2 regions of the Ensifer sp. NPDC090286 genome follow, and region 2 is predicted to be linked to the other one. Evidence: riboswitches for the same ligand, from Rfam matches in the RefSeq annotation. Region 2 holds a riboswitch; the other holds the start of a gene.

Region 1 (8,719 bases), on a different contig from region 2:
AGAAACGGGCTTCACGTGCCGACTATTCGCGATGACCAAGCGTCCGTCGCGTCCCCTCTCCCTGCCCGCGGGGAGAGGGTTACTCCTCGGGTGAAACCCGAGGAGAGGGCTAAACTGCCTACTGTTCCGACAGCTTGATATCCGGGGTGTAATCCTTGCCCTCGACCTCCTTGACCACCGCCTGACCGCACTGCATGTGCTGCGTATCGGCATTGAAGGCATACGTGGGCGAGCCGTGCAGGCTCCAGCCCTGGTTCAGCGCCGCCGTCACCTTGTGGCAGAAGGTGGCGTCGTCGGGACCGGTCAGGAAGCGGTAGAGTTTCAAGATCTTGTCTTTCGTTGTTCGATGAGGTCCGCCTTGGCGGCAAGCGTTACGGCCTGGTAGAGGTGCAGCCGCTCGACCATGCGTCCGTTGAGATTGATGACGCCCTTGCCGGCATTTTCCGAGAGCGCAAAGGCGGCGATGATCGCGCGGGCCTCGTCGACGGCGATCTGCTCGACGCCGAAGCGCTCGTTCGCCGGGTCGATCTGCGCCGGATGGATCAGCATCTTGCCGTCATAGCCCATGTCGCGGCCCTGCCGGCATTCTTCGTCAAAGGTGGCAGCGTCGCGAAAATCGTTGAACACGGCATCGATGACATCGAGCCCGCCACCACGCGCGGCAAGCAGGATCTGCATCAGCCAGGGGATGAGATAGGGCCGGCCCGGACGATCCGGAACGCCGGTCTCCTTGCGCAGGTCGTTGAGGCCGACGACGAAACAATCGAGCCTGCCGCTGAAGGTGCGGCCGGCCTCGGCGATAAGAGGCGCGTTGATCACTCCGCGCGGCGTCTCGATCATCGCCCAGAGGCGCAACGTCTCCGGCGCATCGTTCTCGTCGAGCCAGTCGGCCGCCGCCTGGATATCCGCTGGGCTTTCGACCTTCGGCAACAGGACGGCGTCGGGATTGGCCACAAGCGCAGCAGCAAGATCGCCCTGGCCATAGTCCGAGCCGATCGCATTGATGCGGATGACGATCTCGCAATCCGGCCGGCTTGTCGTCAGATACTGCACCAGCGCCGCACGCGCTTCCACCTTGCGCTCGGGCGCTACCGCATCCTCGAGATCGAAGATCGCAGCATCCGTCGCAAGTTCCGCGACCTTGGCAAGCGCGCGGGCATTGTCGGCCGGCACGCAAAGCACCGAGCGGCGCAGGCGTACCGGGTGATGTTCGCTCGATTTGTTCATGCTTCAGTTGTGCCCGCCTTTGCCGCGTTCCGCAAGACGAGGCGAACCGCCGCACCCCTTTCGAGGGCCTGCCTCTTGCAAGTCCGAAGGCGAACCCCCACATCGCCATCAGAAAGGTGACGATTATGCAAAGCATTCGCTCTGTTCTCTTTACGGCCGCAGCCCTGACCATCACGTTCGCGGCCTTTGTGCTTACCGCCTCGCTGGCGCTGGCCCTTGCCGGCATCGCCGCCGTCGTCGTGGTCGGCAGCGCCATTGCCACCCGGCTGAACTTCAGGCCAGCCCGCGCCACCGTGCGCCCGGCTGCCGCAGGCCCCGCCCAGGGCCAGCGCGAGATGCGCATCTGGAACGACGGTCGCGGCACGATCATCGACCTCTAATTCCCGGCGGTCGGAAGCGATCCCCAGCGATCTTGGTACCCTGCAATCGGGCCGATCAACGATCGGCTCGAGTCCTGTCGGCGTCCCTTGAAAACTGTCATCCAGCCGGCTGCGATTTTTTTTCGACCCCATGTCGGATCGACCATTCCATGTCCGTCCTTGAAGCAGGCCAGCACGGTCCTGGCTCTTTAAACAGGATGGAGAACGATATGGATACCCAGACGCAGCAGCCGGCACCGGTCCTCAACGGCCTTCTGCCCTATCTTCAGGTCGATGGCGCCGCCAAGGCCTCCGAATTCTACCAGCGCGCCTTTGGCGGCAAGGAAGTGGGCCGGCATCCGCTCGACGAGCAGGGCCGGACGATGCACATCCACCTCTATGTCAACGGTAGCTCGCTGATGCTCGCCGACGCCTATCCGGAATACGGCCATCCCTTGGAAAAGCCGCAAGCCTTCACCCTGACGCTCACCGTCGACGACATCGATGCCTGGTGGGACCGTGCGGTTGCCGCCGGTGCCGAAGTGGTGATGCCGATCGAGGTGATGTTCTGGGGCGACCGCTACGGCCAGCTCCGCGATCCCTTCGGCGTTCTCTGGGCCATGAACAGCCCGGTCAAGGCAGGCTAAGTCCCTGCAGACAATCGAAATCCGGACGAAGCTCTCGCCGGGCGGGCATTTTCACCCACCCGGCGAAGCCTATTTGAACAGATTTTCCTTCATTTCGGCGCAAAACTCATCTAAACGCTAGCGCAACATTCTTCTGAAATCGAAGGCCTGAAGTTATGGAAAAATTCGTCAAGCTCACCGGTGTCGCCGCCCCCCTCCCCGTCGTCAACATCGACACGGACATGATCATTCCGAAGGATTACCTGAAGACGATCAAGCGCACCGGCCTTGGCAAGGGCCTCTTCGCCGAAGCCCGCTACAACGAAGACGGCTCGGTCAACCCGGATTTCGTGCTCAACAAGCCGGCCTACCAGAACGCCAGCATCCTGGTTGCCGGCGACAATTTCGGCTGCGGCTCCTCTCGCGAGCATGCTCCGTGGGCGCTGCTCGACTTCGGCATCCGCTGCGTGATCTCCACGTCCTTTGCCGACATCTTCTACAACAACTGTTTCAAGAACGGCATTCTGCCGATCGTCGTCAGCCAGGCTGACCTCGACAAGCTGATGGACGACGCCTCGCGCGGCTCCAACGCCATCCTCTCGATCGACCTGGAATCCCAGGAAATCACCGGCCCGGACGGCGGCTCGGTCAAGTTCGAGGTCGATGCCTTCAAGCGTCACTGCCTGCTGAACGGCCTCGACGACATCGGCCTGACGCTGGAAAAGGCAACCGCCATCGACAGCTTCGAAAAGACGGTGGGCGCTTCGCGTCCCTGGGCTTAAAGCGAGAAGCATGGCGCGCAAGCTCATCTCCTCGGGTTCGCCCTTCGAAAAGACGGCAGGCTATTCGCGTGCCGTCGCGATGGGCGACTGGTGCTTCGTCTCCGGCACGACCGGCTATGACTACGCCACCATGACCATGCCCGAGACGGTGGAGGAGCAGGCGCGCAATTGCCTGAAGACGATCGAGGGCGCGCTGAAGGAAGCGGGCTTCTCGATGAAGGATGTGGTGCGCAACCACTACTACGTCACCGATGCCAGCTTCGCCGACCGGGTGTTCCCGATCTTCGGCGAAGTCTTCGGCGAGATCCGCCCGACCGCAACGATGATCGTCTGCGACCTGATCCGCCCGGAAATGCTGATCGAGATCGAGGCCACCGCCCTTCGCGGCTGACCCCTTGATCACGCCTGCCCTCAAAACGATTCCGATTTAAGCCATTATGCGATAGTCCATAGGGCATGACTTCGCCTGACTTACGCTGAACCGGAAGACGCCCATGCAATTTCAAGGCACCGCCGACTATATCGCCGACAAGGACCTGATGATCGCCGTCAACGCCGCGATCCGGCTGGAACGGCCCCTGCTGGTCAAAGGCGAGCCCGGCACCGGCAAGACCGAGCTTGCCCGCCAGATCGCCGCCGCCCTTGGCCTCGAACTGATCGAATGGAGCGTCAAGTCAACGACCAAGGCGCAGCAGGGCCTTTACGAATATGACGCCGTGTCGCGGCTTCGCGACAGCCAGCTCGGCGACGAGCGCGTCAACGAGGTCCGGAACTATATCCGCAAGGGCAAGCTCTGGCAGGCCTTCGAGGCGGATCGCCGCGTGGTGCTTCTGATCGACGAGATCGACAAGGCCGACATCGAGTTTCCGAACGACCTCTTGCAGGAGCTCGACCGCATGGAGTTCCATGTCTACGAGACCGGCGAGATGATCGCCGCCCGCCAGCGGCCGATCGTCATCATCACGTCCAACAACGAGAAGGAACTGCCGGACGCGTTTCTGCGCCGCTGCTTCTTCCACTATATCCGCTTCCCCGACGCAGACACGCTCGCCCGCATCGTCGAGGTGCACTATCCCGGCATCCGCAAGACGCTGCTGTCGGCGGCGCTTGCCGCCTTCTACGACATCCGCCAGGTGCCGGGGCTGAAGAAGAAGCCGTCGACATCGGAAGCGCTCGACTGGATCCGCCTGCTCGTCGCCGACGAGGTCGATCCGGCCGATCTCAGGGCCGACGCCAAGACCATGCTGCCGAAGCTGCATGGTGCACTGCTGAAGAACGAGCAGGACGTGCACCTCTTCGAGCGCCTCGCCTTCATGGCCCGCCGCGACGTATGAACCCGGATGCGCACAAGGTCCTGATCTACGCCACCTGGCAGGACCGCCTGCTGGTCTTCGACGAGCCGGATTTCCCCGACATCGCGCTGCAGGTACCCGGCGGCACGATGGAGCCGGGCGAAAGCCCGCAGACATCGGCCTTGCGAGAGTTCGTCGAGGAAACCGGGCTGACGCCGACGGAGGCGCTCACCCATCTCGTCACGCAGGACTACCACTACCCGAAGGACGACAGGACAATATATCATCGGCGACACTATTTTCACGTCGCGCTTACCGGAGAGCAACGGCAGAGCTGGATACATCAGGAAATGACGCCTTTTGGCGGCGGCGAGCCGATCCGCTTCCGCTTCTTCTGGCTCGGCCTCGATGAGGCTGAGCGCCGGCTCGGTTATGGCATGCGGGATGCTCTAAGCCTGCTGCGAACTGTTGGGTGGTAAACGCCAACTGGGAGCAGCAAGGCGCCTCCTCCCGGTCAAAACGGCGAGAAGGTCGCGGCAGCGGGACGAGGGGCCACGACACCCCGAATCGTTTTTCTTGACCCCCGCGGCCCACTCGCGCTATCAAATTCCCCGTGGTGATTTGGCCGGCCGGCTTGCAGCCACGTTAAACAAGTCGCTAAAGGGCCGAGGAAAGTTGGATTTCCGAGGACCGGTCGCGATCAATCGCCGCCGGTTTTTTTGTATTGATCGAGTGGAAGCCCATGCCCATCAAGATTCCCGATACGCTGCCCGCCTTCGAAACCCTCGTGCATGAGGGCGTGCGGGTGATGACCGAGACCGTGGCGATCCGTCAGGATATCCGCCCGCTCCAGATCGGGCTCCTGAACCTCATGCCGAACAAGATCAAGACGGAGATCCAGATGGCGCGCCTGATCGGCGCCTCGCCGCTGCAGGTGGAATTGTCACTGGTGCGCATCGGCGCTCACCGGGCCAAGAACACCTCGGAAGATCACCTGCTCTCCTTCTACGAGACCTGGGAAGAGGTGCAGGGCCGCAAGTTCGACGGCTTCATCATCACCGGCGCGCCGGTCGAGACGCTGGAATACGAGGACGTCACCTATTGGGACGAACTGAAGCGCATCCTCGACTGGACCGAGACCAACGTGCATTCGACGCTCAACGTCTGCTGGGGCGCGATGGCGGCGATCTATCACTTCCACGACGTGCCGAAGTATGCGCTGAAGGAAAAGGCCTTCGGCGTCTACCGCCACCAGAACCTCAATCGCTCCTCCGTCTACCTCAACGGCTTCTCCGACGATTTCGCCGTCCCGGTCTCGCGCTGGACCGAGGTTCGCCGCGCCGACATCGACAAGGTGCCGAGCCTCGAAATCCTGATGGAATCGAAGGAGATGGGCGTCTGCCTGGTGCACGAGAAGAAGGGCAACCGGCTCTACATGTTCAACCACGTGGAGTATGATTCGACCTCGCTGTCGGACGAATACTTCCGCGACGTGGATGCGGGCGTGCCGATCAAGATGCCGCACGACTACTTCCCGCACAACGATTCGACCCTGCCGCCGCAGAACCGCTGGCGCAGTCATGCGCATCTCTTCTTCGGCAACTGGATCAACGAGATGTACCAGACGACGCCGTATGATGTCGCGGAGATCGGCGCCGGGAAAAGCTGAGGTCAGATGTTCATTCCCTTCTTCCTCGAACTCAAGGCGGCGAAGGTCCCGGTCACGCTCCGGGAATTCCTGTCCTTGATCGAGGGGATGGAGGCGGGCATCGCCACCTTCGACGTCGAGGCCTTCTACTATCTGGCGCGCACGGCACTGGTGAAGGACGAGCGCCATATCGACCGCTTCGACCGGGTGTTCCAGCATTGCTTTTCCGGTCTTGAAGCCGTCAACCCGATGGAGGCGGGCGAAGAGGCCGTCATCCCCGAGGACTGGCTGCGCAAGCTCGCAGAGAAGCATCTGAGCGAGGAAGAAAAACGCCTGATCGAGGCGCTTGGCGGCTTCGACAAGCTGATGGAGACCTTGCGCCAGCGGCTGCAGGAACAAAAGGGCCGGCACCAGGGCGGCTCGAAATGGATCGGCACCGCCGGCACCTCGCCCTTCGGCGCCTATGGCTACAATCCCGAGGGGGTGAGGATCGGCCAGGACCAGTCGCGCCACCGCCGCGCCGTCAAGGTCTGGGACCGGCGCGAGTTCAAGGACTACGACGATACGGTCGAACTCGGCACGCGCAACATCAAGGTGGCGCTGAAGCGCCTGAGGCGCTGGGTGCGCCAGGGTGCTGCCGACGAGCTTGATCTCGGTGGCACGATCCGCGCCACCGCCGAACACGGCTATCTCGACGTGGTGACAAGGCCCGAGCGTCGCAATGCCGTGAAGCTCCTGATGTTCTTCGACATCGGCGGCTCGATGGACGATCATATCCGCATCGTCGAAGAGCTGTTTTCAGCGGCCCGCAGCGAGTTCCGCCACATGGAGCATTTCTACTTCCACAACTGCGTCTACGAGGGCCTGTGGAAGGACAATCGCCGCCGGCGCGTCGATATCACCCGGACGACCGAAGTGCTACGCACCTATGGCGGCGACTACTGCGCGATCTTCGTCGGCGACGCCTCGATGAGCCCGTATGAGATCAGCCACCCTGGCGGCTCGGTCGAGCACTGGAACGACGAGGCAGGCGCCCTCTGGCTCTCGCGTCTGACGGCGCATTTTCCGCGCTCGATCTGGATCAACCCCGTGCCCGAACAGCACTGGAGTTACACCCAATCGATCGGCATGGTGAAGAGCCTGTTCGAGGGGCGGATGTTTCCATTGACGCTCGCCGGCCTGCAGGATGCGACCAAGCAGCTGTCGCGTTGAACGCGCCACGAAAATCTTGAGCGCCGTGTGCCTTTGAACAGCCGCCACGGTCGCCGTAGCGCTTTGAATGGCTTGCATGTTTTCGTACCCGCACCAGAGACGATTTAACGGCACATGCAGTGAGAATTCCAGTTGCCGCGCTCTTTGAAATGACGCAGGTTGCTGCGATCGCGAAGAGGGGAGTAAGCGGTGAACATGCATCAGAACACGGAAATCTTCGGCCACCTGCCATCCGGCGAGCTGGTCCATCGTGTGGTGCTTTCCGGTGGCGGCCTCACCGCGCATGTGCTCACCTGGGGTTCGGTGATCCAGGACCTGCGCTTGGAAGGCCACGAGCCGCCGCTGGTGCTCGGCTTCACCGATCTCGAAAGCTATCTCGCCCATTCGCCCTATCTCGGCGCCACGCCCGGCCGTTGCGCCAATCGCATCGGCAACGGCCGCTTCACGCTCGATGGCGAGGCCTACCAGCTCGAATTGAACGAGAAGGGCGTCACGCATCTGCACGGTGGCAGTGACAATATCGGCAAGCGCAACTGGACGATCGTTCGGCACACGCCCGACAGCGTCACGCTCGCCATTACCGACCCGGATGGTCGCGCCGGCTATCCCGGCAATTGCAAGGTTACCTGCACCTACCAGCTAAAGCCCGGCGGGATCTTAAGCGTCGTCTACGAAAGCGAAACCGACCGAGCGACGCTCGCGAATGTCTGCCAGCACAGCTATTTCAATCTCGACGGCAGCGCCGACGCCCTCGGCCACGACATCATGATCGCCGCCGACCACTATCTGCCAACCACCGAACGCCAGGTGCCGACGGGTGAGATCCTTGCCGTCGAAGGCACCGCCTTCGATCTCAGGGAGATGACGCGGCTCAGCCGCCAGACCGAAGGCGAGCGCGTCGCCTACGATCATAATTTCTGCCTTTCGAACGAACGCATGGCGAAACATTCGGTGGCGCTTGCCCGCAGCATCGATTCGGGCGTCACGATGGAAGTGCTGACGACCGAGCCCGGCGTGCAGCTCTATACCGGCGCCAAGCTGAACATTCCCGTCCCCGGTCTCGAGGGACGCCGCTATGGCCCGTTTGCCGGCTTCTGCCTGGAAACCCAGGTCTGGCCGGACGCGATCAACCATCCCGGCTTCCCGAACGCGGTGCTGCGTCCCGGCGAGACCCGCCGGCAGGAAACGGACTACGTGTTCATGAAGAGCTGAGCGCGAAAGCGCCAGCCGGCTTCACCAACAAAGGCAAAACGCAAAGGAGCCGTCTCGGCGGTCCGAACCACATGGTACGGACTCGCACTAACGGCGCATGCAATGCCTGATGGCAAATGCCGTTTCATTCCAGAAATGGCTGTGAAATGAAGTGGTTGGGAGAAATTGGAGCGGGTGAGGCGATTCGAACGCCCGACCCCAACCTTGGCAAGGTTGTGCTCTACCCCTGAGCTACACCCGCTCATCATCCAAGGTCCGGGGGTAGTCGGTGGACCGTGGCGTCGGCGCTGTCTTGCGGCGACGGGCGGTATATGGCCTAAGCGATTTTGGAATGCAACAGGGAAATGACGAGAAATCGAAT
Region 2 (8,719 bases):
GAGCATGACGAAGGTGGCAAACAGCACGAAATGCGTCATGCCCTCAATCGCGTTGGTCTGGCCGTCGTTGAGGTTGATCGCCGCAACGATCAGCGTGATCGTAACCATCACCGTCTGCACCGGCGACATCGCCATCAGGAAGGGCTGGCCGGTATAGAGCGCGATCGCCTCCATCACCGGCACCGTCAGGATGACGGTCGAAAGCGAGGCGCCGAGCGCGATGTTGACGACCGCCTGCATGCGGTTGGCGAGAGCGGCGCGCATGGCGGTCATGATCTCCGGCGAGGCGGAAATCGCCGCGACGACGATGGCCGTGACGGCGAGCGGTGCACCACTCCCCTTCAGGCCTGATGTCAGCAGCGACGACATCACTTCGGCTAGAAAGCCGATCAGTACGATGCCGAGTATCAGGATCACGATCGACGGCAGCACCGGCTGGTCCGGATCGCCTTGTCTCGCGCTCCCCTCGCCCTTCGCCTTCGGATAGCTGTAGCTGAAGAAGTAGCTGTGCACGCCCACCTGCATGCGCAGGAACAGAGCGTAGAGCGTGATCATCGCGCCGATGGTGAAGGCCGAGTAGAGATGCCATTTGGCCGCCGGCACGAATTCCGGCACGATCATCGAAATCCCCATCGCCGTCAGGATCATCACGCTGTAGGTGCGGGCGGAATCGTCGTTATAGGGCTGCTCGCCGTGCTTCAGGCCGCCGAGCAGGGCCGCGAGCCCCAGGATGCCGTTGATGTCGAGCATGACGGCCGCATAGATCGTGTCGCGCACCAGCGTCGGAGACGTCTCGCTCGTCATCATGATCGCCAGCACGACGACTTCGACGAGCACCGCCGAGAGCGTCAGGATCATCGTGCCATAGGGATCGCCGACCTTCGACGCCAGCACTTCGGCGTGATGCGATACCCGCAGCGACGCAAGCACGATCGCGACCACCAGGCCGCCGGCACCGAGAAGCGTTGCGAGGCGTCCCATCTCAAGCAGGTGATCTTCGAGCGCAAGTCCGGCGACCGCGGCCAGCATGGCGACGATCAGCAGGGGTTCCGCTTTCATGCGCATCAACAAAACGCCCTCCACCGAAAGCCTGTCCTGCCCATCACCGGAACTATAGGGGCGACGCCCCGCAAAGCAAATGACGGGGCGAGGACTATTTTCCTCCCGATTCTTTACCGCCCTGCAGCGTTTCGGTAGTGTGGCCGGGAACCAAAGCAGCAAGTGGCCGCCTGCCGGCCTGGATCTCTCGTCATGTTGTCTCACGGCACGATCTGGCACGCTATCGACACCTTGGCCGAGCGCCACCGGCTCTCGCCTTCCGGTCTCGCGCGCCGTGCCGGCCTCGACCCGACCTCCTTCAACAAGTCCAAGCGTCGCTCCGCCGACGGGCGGGAGCGTTGGCCCTCGACGGAATCGATCGCCAAGGTGCTGGAGGCGACCGGCGCCACCATGGACCAGTTCACAAGCCTGCTGCAGCCGGACGGGGCCACAGCGCCTTCGGAACCTGTGGCCGCTGCCACGATCCCGCTGATCGGCTTTGCCCAGGCGGGTGCCGGCGGCTACTTCGACGACGGCGGCTTTCCCGCCGGTCAGGGCTGGGACGTCATCGATTTTCCCACGGATGCGGAAAAGCGCAGCGGCACCTATGCACTCGGGGTACAGGGAGACAGCATGCTGCCGCTCTACCGCGACGGCGACATCCTGATCGTCGACCCCGGCGCGCCGATCCGGCGGGGCGATCGCGTCGTGGTGAAGACGCAGGAGGGCGAGGTCATGGCAAAGGTGCTCACGCGCCAGACGCCGCGGGTGATCGAACTTCTGTCGCTCAATCCCGAGCATCCGAACCGCAGCTTCGAGACCAGCCAGATCGAATGGATCGCCCGGATCATCTGGGCCAGCCAATAGGACGTCCTTCCTGATGCGGCAGCATTTGTACACCCTTGCCGGCGGCATCGCCGCAATCGCCCTTTTCACCGGCATCCTCTATGCGGGCGCCGTCGCCATCCGCGACCGCGAGACCACCGCCACACCCGAGCTCGTTCTCGAAACACCCGACATGACCGATTTCGAGGCGACGCCGGATCAGGCCAATGACGAGGTCCCGCTCGACCTCGGCGCGCCCTCCGGAGGCGCAGCGACGACGGGCGAACAACCGCATGGCACCTCCACGACGGAGAATGCGGCGCGTGCCATCGAGCCGCAGCAGTTCGGCCTGCCCGACACGGTCACCAGCGCGCCGCTCGAACGGGTGGAACCGCGCGCGCCGCTGTCGGAACCGAAGAAGGAAGCGAAAGCCGCCGGGCCGACCGTGCTCTATCGTCCGGTCGCGGTCGCCGCCGGCGTGATCCAGTTCGACAAGCTGACCCTGCAGATCGACGGCATCGAGCCGGAGCAGGCGGAGCGGACCTGCGAAAGCGGCGGCAAGAGCTGGCCCTGCGGCATCGTCGCACGAACCGCCTTCCGAAACTTCCTGCGTGCACGTGCGGTCAGCTGCGATCTGCCCGAAGCAGGTCCCGGCCCTTCGGCCACCGCCTCCTGCACGCTTGGCGGGCAGGATCTCGCCATCTGGCTCGTCGACAATGGCTGGGCGACACCGGTCGCGGGCTCCTCCCTCGAAAAGCGCGCCGACGCGGCACGCCAGGCGAAGCTCGGCTTTTACGGCGAGGATCCGCGCGACCTCAGCCACACGCCGATGACCTTCGACGATCCAACCCTCGGCCTCGGAGTGGACGCCTCGGAACCGGACTTGTAAACAGCCGCGACAATTCCCAGCTCTCGACCGTCTGTCGAAAGCAACAGACGGCCCGACTCTTTGAAACGACGCAACTCCGGATCAGGAACCACCCTCTCCCTGGAATTGCCCTACCACCGGAAAGCCCCATGCTGCCAAGCCTCAGCCACCACGAAGCTCTCGTCTATGTCATGGTGATGATGTCGGCGGTCGACCGCGAGATGAGCGACGACGAGTTTGCCCGCATCGGCCGGCTGGTCCAGTTCCTGCCCGTGTTCGAAGGATTCGACGAGGATAGCCTCGTCCATATCGGCCATGAATGTTCGGCACAGCTGGCGGCGCCCGAGGGGCTCGACATCATGCTCGAGATCGTGCGCGAAGCGCTGCCGGAGAAGTTCCACGAGACGGCCTACGCGCTCGCCGTCGAGATCGCGGCTGCCGACCAGCGCATCCGCAACGAAGAAATCCGCCTGCTGCAGCTGCTGCGCGACCGGCTTGGCCTCGACAAACTGACCTGCGCCGCCATCGAGCGCGGCGCGCTCGCACGCTTCCGCCGATAGGCCAGCCGACGACCGCACCGGGAAGCCCTGAAGCTCAGTAGATACCGTTCGGGAAGTAGCGCAGGTAGATTTCCTCCAAACGGCCGCTGCGCGACAACGCCAGCAGCGCGTGATCGATCGCCTGGGTCAGTGCCGGCTCCGACTTGCGGTTCATGATCGTCAGGCCTTCGCCGAGGAAACGTTGCGAGAAGTAGGCGCCATCGACGAGCGCGCAGCAACCGCCGGCAGCGCTGCCAGAGATCCAGAAGGAAAGCTGCATGCCGTCGGAAAACACCGCCGGCACATCGCCCTTCTGCAGCGCCGTCAGCATGGCCTCGCGGTCCGGAAAGACCTTGGCCTCGATCTTCGGGAAGAACGCCTTGAACATCGCCTCATGCGTGGTTCCGGCAACGACGCCGACCGGCTTGCCCTTCAGATCCTTCGGCGCGGCCACTGCGCCCGCCGCCTTGGTGTTGACCGCGAACCGCGCCGGGAGCCGCATGAAGGCGCGCGAAAAGCCGAAGCGCTGGCGCAGTTCCGGACCGACGGCGACGCCGGCGGCCACCGCCTCGCCCTGCCCCTGTTCCAGCGCCGGCAGCAGCTCCGCATAGGTCACCGCCTGGATCTGGCACTTGGCTTCAATGTCGAGCTCGCGGCAGATCTCGCGCACGAGATCGACATGAAATCCCGAAAGCTTGCCCGACTGATCGATGAAGTTGAACGGCGGAAAGTCCACCGTCGTCAAGAAGCGCAGGCGCGCGAGGCCCGTGAGATCCGGCTTGGCGATGCGTTCGCGCGCATCGAAAAGGAGCGGCAGATCCTTGGGCTGGGCCGCAAGCGGCGTTGCGATCAAGGACGCGCAAAGGGCAAACAGGGAGAAAAGCTTCATGGGCAGCGGGCCGGCACGTCTCGTGTGTCAGATGCGGCCCTTAGAACCGCGGATGATTCATCCCGTCCTAGGTTAGCCGTCCACGGCGCAACTGGCCATAGGCCTTACGCCATCGAGGCAATGATCGGTCAGGAAGGAATGGAGCGGGTGATCGGGATCGAACCGACGACATCCAGCTTGGGAAGCTGGCGTTCTACCGCTGAACTACACCCGCGGCGCCTGCGAAATTTCCCGAACCGGGGCGATCTGTCAAGCACCCTTGCGCCGGATCGCGCCAGGGTCACTTCGAAATCCCCTACTCGGCGCGAAAATGCTTCGAGAGCTTCAGGCCCTGCGCCTGATAGTTGGAGCCGACGCCGAGACCGTAGAGACCATCCGGGCGTTCCAGCATGTGTTCGTAGATCAGGCGGCCGACGATCTGGCCGTGTTCGAGGATGAACGGCACCTCGTGGCTGCGCACTTCCAGCACCGCACGGCTGCCCGTGCCGCCGGCAGAGGCATGACCGAAGCCCGGATCGAAGAAACCGGCGTAATGCACACGGAATTCGCCGACCAGCGGATCGAACGGCGTCATCTCGGCCGCATAAAGCGGTGGCACATGCACGGCCTCGCGCGAAACGAGAATGTAGAACTCATCCGGATCGAGGATCAGTTCGTCGCGGCCGCGGCTGTAGAGCGGCTCCCAGAAATCGAAGATCGCGTGCTGCGCCTTCTTGTCAACATCGATGACCGCCGTGTGGTGCTTGCCGCGATAGCCGATCAGGCCTTCGGGCCCGGTGCCCTTCAGATCGATCGACAGCGCGATGCCGCCACCGCTGACGTTCGGCTTGTCGCTCGCCACCAGCACGTCGCTATCATGCAGCGCCTGCAATTCCTGTTCCGACAGGATCGATTGGCCCATGCGGAAGCGGATCTGCGACAGGCGCGAGCCGCGGCGCACGACGATCGGGAAGGTGCGCGGGCTGATTTCGAGATAAAGCGGACCGCTGTAGCCGGCCGGGATCTTGTCGAATTCCTGGGCGCGGTCGGTGATGACGCGGGTGAAGATGTCGAGGCGGCCGGTCGAACTCTTCGGGTTGGCCGAGGCCGACATGCCCTTCGGCAGCGCCAGGCTTTCCATCAACGGCACGATGTAGACGCAGCCGGTCTCCAGCACCGCGCCCTCGGTCAGGTCGACCACGTGCAGCTTCAGCCGGTCGAGCTTGTCGGCAACGAGATGAGACGGACCCGGCATGAAGCTCGCGCGGACGCGAAAAGCCTTGGCGCCGAGGCGCAGGTCGAGGCTCGCCGGCTGGATCTGATCGTCATCCAGCGGCTTCTCGCTCTTCAGGCGTCCCGATTCGAACAGCGCGGCGATCGCGCGATCGGCCAAAATCCCAGTGTCGCGGCCCATTGCAGTCCTCTTTTCAGTTGCGAGACAAAACCAAACTCCGGGAATTGACGCAAGCGTACCCTGGCAGTATTGAAGCTTTATCCCGTGGTGATTTGGCCGGTCGGCTTGCAGCCACGTTAAACAAGTAGCTAAAAAGGCCGGGTGTCAAACCGGCCCTTCACGCGGCCGGTTTTTTTGTTTTTGAAAGTGATCGTCACATGAGCAAAAACTGGCGCCCCGCAACGCAACTGGTCCATGGCGGCACGACCCGCTCCCAGCACGGCGAGACCTCCGAAGCGATCTTCCTCACCCAGGGCTTCGTCTACGAGACTTCGGAAGCGGCTGAAGCGCGCTTCAAGGGCGAGACCGAAGGTTTCATCTACGCCCGCTACGGCAGCCCGACCAACGACATGTTCGAAAAGCGCATGTGCATGCTGGAAGGCGCTGAAGACGCGCGCGCCACCGCATCGGGCATGGCCGCGGTCACCGCCGCCATCCTCTGCCAGTTGAAGGCCGGCGATCATATCGTCGCTGCCCGCGCGCTCTTCGGCTCCTGCCGTTGGGTGGTCGAGACGCTGGCGCCGAAATACGGCATCGAGTGCACGCTGGTTGACGGGCGCGATCTCACCAACTGGGAAAAGGCGATCCAGAAGAACACCAAGGTCTTCTTCCTCGAAAGCCCGACCAACCCGACGCTTGAAGTCATCGACATTGCCGGCGTCGCCAAGCTCGCCAACCAGATCGGCGCCAAGGTCGTCGTCGACAACGTCTTTGCGACGCCGCTCTTCCAGAAGCCGCTGGAACTCGGCGCCCATATCGTCGTCTATTCCGCCACCAAGCATATCGACGGCCAGGGCCGCTGCCTCGGCGGCGTGGTGCTTTCCGACAAGGAATGGATCAACGAGCACCTGCACGACTACTTCCGCCACACCGGCCCGGCGATGTCGCCGTTCAACGCCTGGACGCTGCTGAAGGGCATCGAGACGCTGCCGCTGCGCGTGCGTCAGCAGACGGAAACGGCCCGCCGCGTCGCCGACTTCCTGGCGGAACAGCCGCAGGTCGCCAAGGTCATCTATCCCGGCCGCAAGGATCACCCACAGGCCGATATCATCGCCAAGCAGATGACCGGCGGCTCGACGCTCGTCGCCTTCGAACTGAAGGGCGGCAAGGATGCTGCCTTCGCGCTGCAGAATGCACTGGAGATCGTGCGCATCTCCAACAACCTCGGCGACAGCAAGAGCCTGATCACCCATCCGGCCACGACCACGCACAAGAACCTGACCGACGAGGCCCGTACGGAGCTCGGCATGTCCGCCGGCACCGTGCGCTTCTCGGCCGGTATCGAGGACAGCGACGATGTGGTGGAAGATTTCGCCCGCGCGCTGAAGGCCGTGAAGGCCTGATTTACGAAGACGCGGCCGCCGTGACCAACGGCGGCCGACGCCCCTTGCCGGTGGTCACGTAAGGACTTTCCGGCGGCCCAGCGCCAAGGCGCCAGGCACGCTTCACCCGCCCGATCCCGTCAGCACGACCATCCGTCCCATCGTGGGATCGCACAATCTTGCCGTTATTCTTGACGAAACCATCTTGCTGTAGAATACCCTGAAAGACCTGAAGCAAGGTGATGCCCATGTATCGCGCTTTGACCCGCGACATAGAAGTTACGGTGGAGCCGTACTATCTCGAAGAACAGTCGGATCCCGATGACGGCCGCTATGTTTGGGGCTATCGCATCGTCATCTCAAACCACTCGGACGCGACCGTGCGGTTGATGACGCGCTACTGGCACATTACCGATGAGAATGGGCAAGTCGACGAGGTCAGCGGTCCGGGCGTCATCGGCGAGCAGCCGCTGCTCAATCCCGGAGATACCTATGAGTACTCGTCCGGATGCCCGCTGGATACGCCCTCGGGCGTGATGTTCGGTCACTACAGCATGGAATCGGAAGGCGGAGAGACCTTCAACGTGGCCATCCCCGCCTTCTCGCTCGATTCACCCGGGCTCGTGCGCACCCTGAACTGACGCCAATCCGGAACAGCGCGTCCGTGGGACTAGCGTCGCTCTAAATCGCGGCCAATCGGCCGGAGGCGCCCGCTACTGCGGGCGCACCTCGCTTGCTTCGAAGCGATAGGTCGTCGAGCAGAACTCGCAGGTAACCTTGACTTCGCCATCGTCGATGGTGCTTTCGAGGTCGTCCGTGCTCAGGTTCGACAACACCGACTGAAGCTTTTCGCGCGAGCAGCTGCAACGGTCATAAACCGCTTGCGGTTCATAGACGCGAACGCCGCGCTCGTGGAACAGGCGATAGAGCAGCCGCTCGGTTCCAACCATCGGATCGGTCAATTCGTCCATGTCGATCGTTTCGACCATCACCTTGGCTTCGGCCCAGAGATCGTCGTCCTCGAACGTGCTTTCGCCGTCATCGCCGTCGCCGCCCGAGAGGTCGGGCTGGCGCATGCGCTCCGGCGCTTCGGGCAAGAACTGGGCAACCATGCCGCCGGCGCGCCAGCGATGACGCGGCTTGCCGTTTTCGTCGCGATCGAGAAGCTCGGCCACGCCAAGGCGCACCTTGGTCGGGATCTGCTCCGACTGACGGAAATAGACGCCGGCGATTTCCTCGAGCGTCGCACCGTCAAGCGCAACAATTCCCTGGTAACGCTGGGTATGGGCGCCCTGATCGATGGTGAAGGCGAGTACGCCCTTTCCGAGCAGCTCGTGCGAAAGGGTGCGGCCGTCCTTTTCGGCAGCCGCGAGCGCTTCCTGATCGTAGCGGGCATAGGCGCGCACGCGATCCGGCGTCGAGAAATCGGCGACGACCAGATCGACCGGGCCATCGCCTTGCGTCTGGACGATCAGCTTGCCTTCGAACTTCAGCGAGGTCCCGAGCAGCACGGTGAGCACGACGGTTTCGGCAACCAGGCGCGCGACCGGGAGCGGATAGTTGTGGCGCTCGAGAATTGCGTCCAGCATCGGGCCGAGCTGCACGGCGCGGCCGCGCACGTCGAGGCCTTCCACCTGGAAAGGCACAACGTGATCGTCACCGGCGAAGTCGAACTCACCCAGCCCTGGCGTCATGTCGGTCATGTCTTGCTCCTTGCCTCAGCCAACCAGATTGCGCCAGGGACATTCCTGTCCCCCGGCGCAACATGCCCGCTGTAATCACTTGATCCCGCGATAAACGGATTGT

Evidence for each region. Region 2 has a riboswitch for S-adenosylmethionine ahead of ACIQUG_RS18215 (O-succinylhomoserine sulfhydrylase). Riboswitches for the same ligand answer to the same signal wherever they lie in the genome.
Region 1: another riboswitch for S-adenosylmethionine. It lies ahead of metA (homoserine O-succinyltransferase); the one in region 2 lies ahead of ACIQUG_RS18215 (O-succinylhomoserine sulfhydrylase).

What each region holds. Positions count from the first base shown of each region.
Region 1 is NZ_JBIVYF010000007.1:173,787-182,505, forward strand. It holds gene ACIQUG_RS29755 (DUF1737 domain-containing protein) at 119-325, opposite strand; gene ACIQUG_RS29760 (HpcH/HpaI aldolase/citrate lyase family protein) at 322-1,227, opposite strand; gene ACIQUG_RS29765 (hypothetical protein) at 1,353-1,607, shown strand; gene ACIQUG_RS29770 (VOC family protein) at 1,817-2,233, shown strand; gene leuD (3-isopropylmalate dehydratase small subunit) at 2,389-2,994, shown strand; gene ACIQUG_RS29780 (RidA family protein) at 3,005-3,385, shown strand; gene ACIQUG_RS29785 (AAA family ATPase) at 3,489-4,328, shown strand; gene ACIQUG_RS29790 (NUDIX domain-containing protein) at 4,325-4,765, shown strand; SAM riboswitch at 4,890-4,967, shown strand; gene metA (homoserine O-succinyltransferase) at 5,029-5,955, shown strand; gene ACIQUG_RS29800 (VWA domain-containing protein) at 5,962-7,146, shown strand; gene ACIQUG_RS29805 (aldose epimerase family protein) at 7,342-8,358, shown strand; tRNA gene ACIQUG_RS29810 (tRNA-Gly) at 8,525-8,599, opposite strand.
Region 2 is NZ_JBIVYF010000003.1:620,141-628,859, forward strand. It holds gene ACIQUG_RS18180 (calcium:proton antiporter) at 1-1,065, opposite strand, end outside; gene ACIQUG_RS18185 (helix-turn-helix transcriptional regulator) at 1,252-1,905, shown strand; gene ACIQUG_RS18190 (thermonuclease family protein) at 1,919-2,752, shown strand; gene ACIQUG_RS18195 (tellurite resistance TerB family protein) at 2,881-3,291, shown strand; gene ACIQUG_RS18200 (transporter substrate-binding domain-containing protein) at 3,326-4,159, opposite strand; tRNA gene ACIQUG_RS18205 (tRNA-Gly) at 4,299-4,373, opposite strand; gene ACIQUG_RS18210 (2'-deoxycytidine 5'-triphosphate deaminase) at 4,455-5,552, opposite strand; SAM riboswitch at 5,627-5,705, shown strand; gene ACIQUG_RS18215 (O-succinylhomoserine sulfhydrylase) at 5,750-6,934, shown strand; gene ACIQUG_RS18220 (hypothetical protein) at 6,936-7,163, opposite strand; gene apaG (Co2+/Mg2+ efflux protein ApaG) at 7,162-7,554, shown strand; gene ACIQUG_RS18230 (Hsp33 family molecular chaperone) at 7,627-8,616, opposite strand.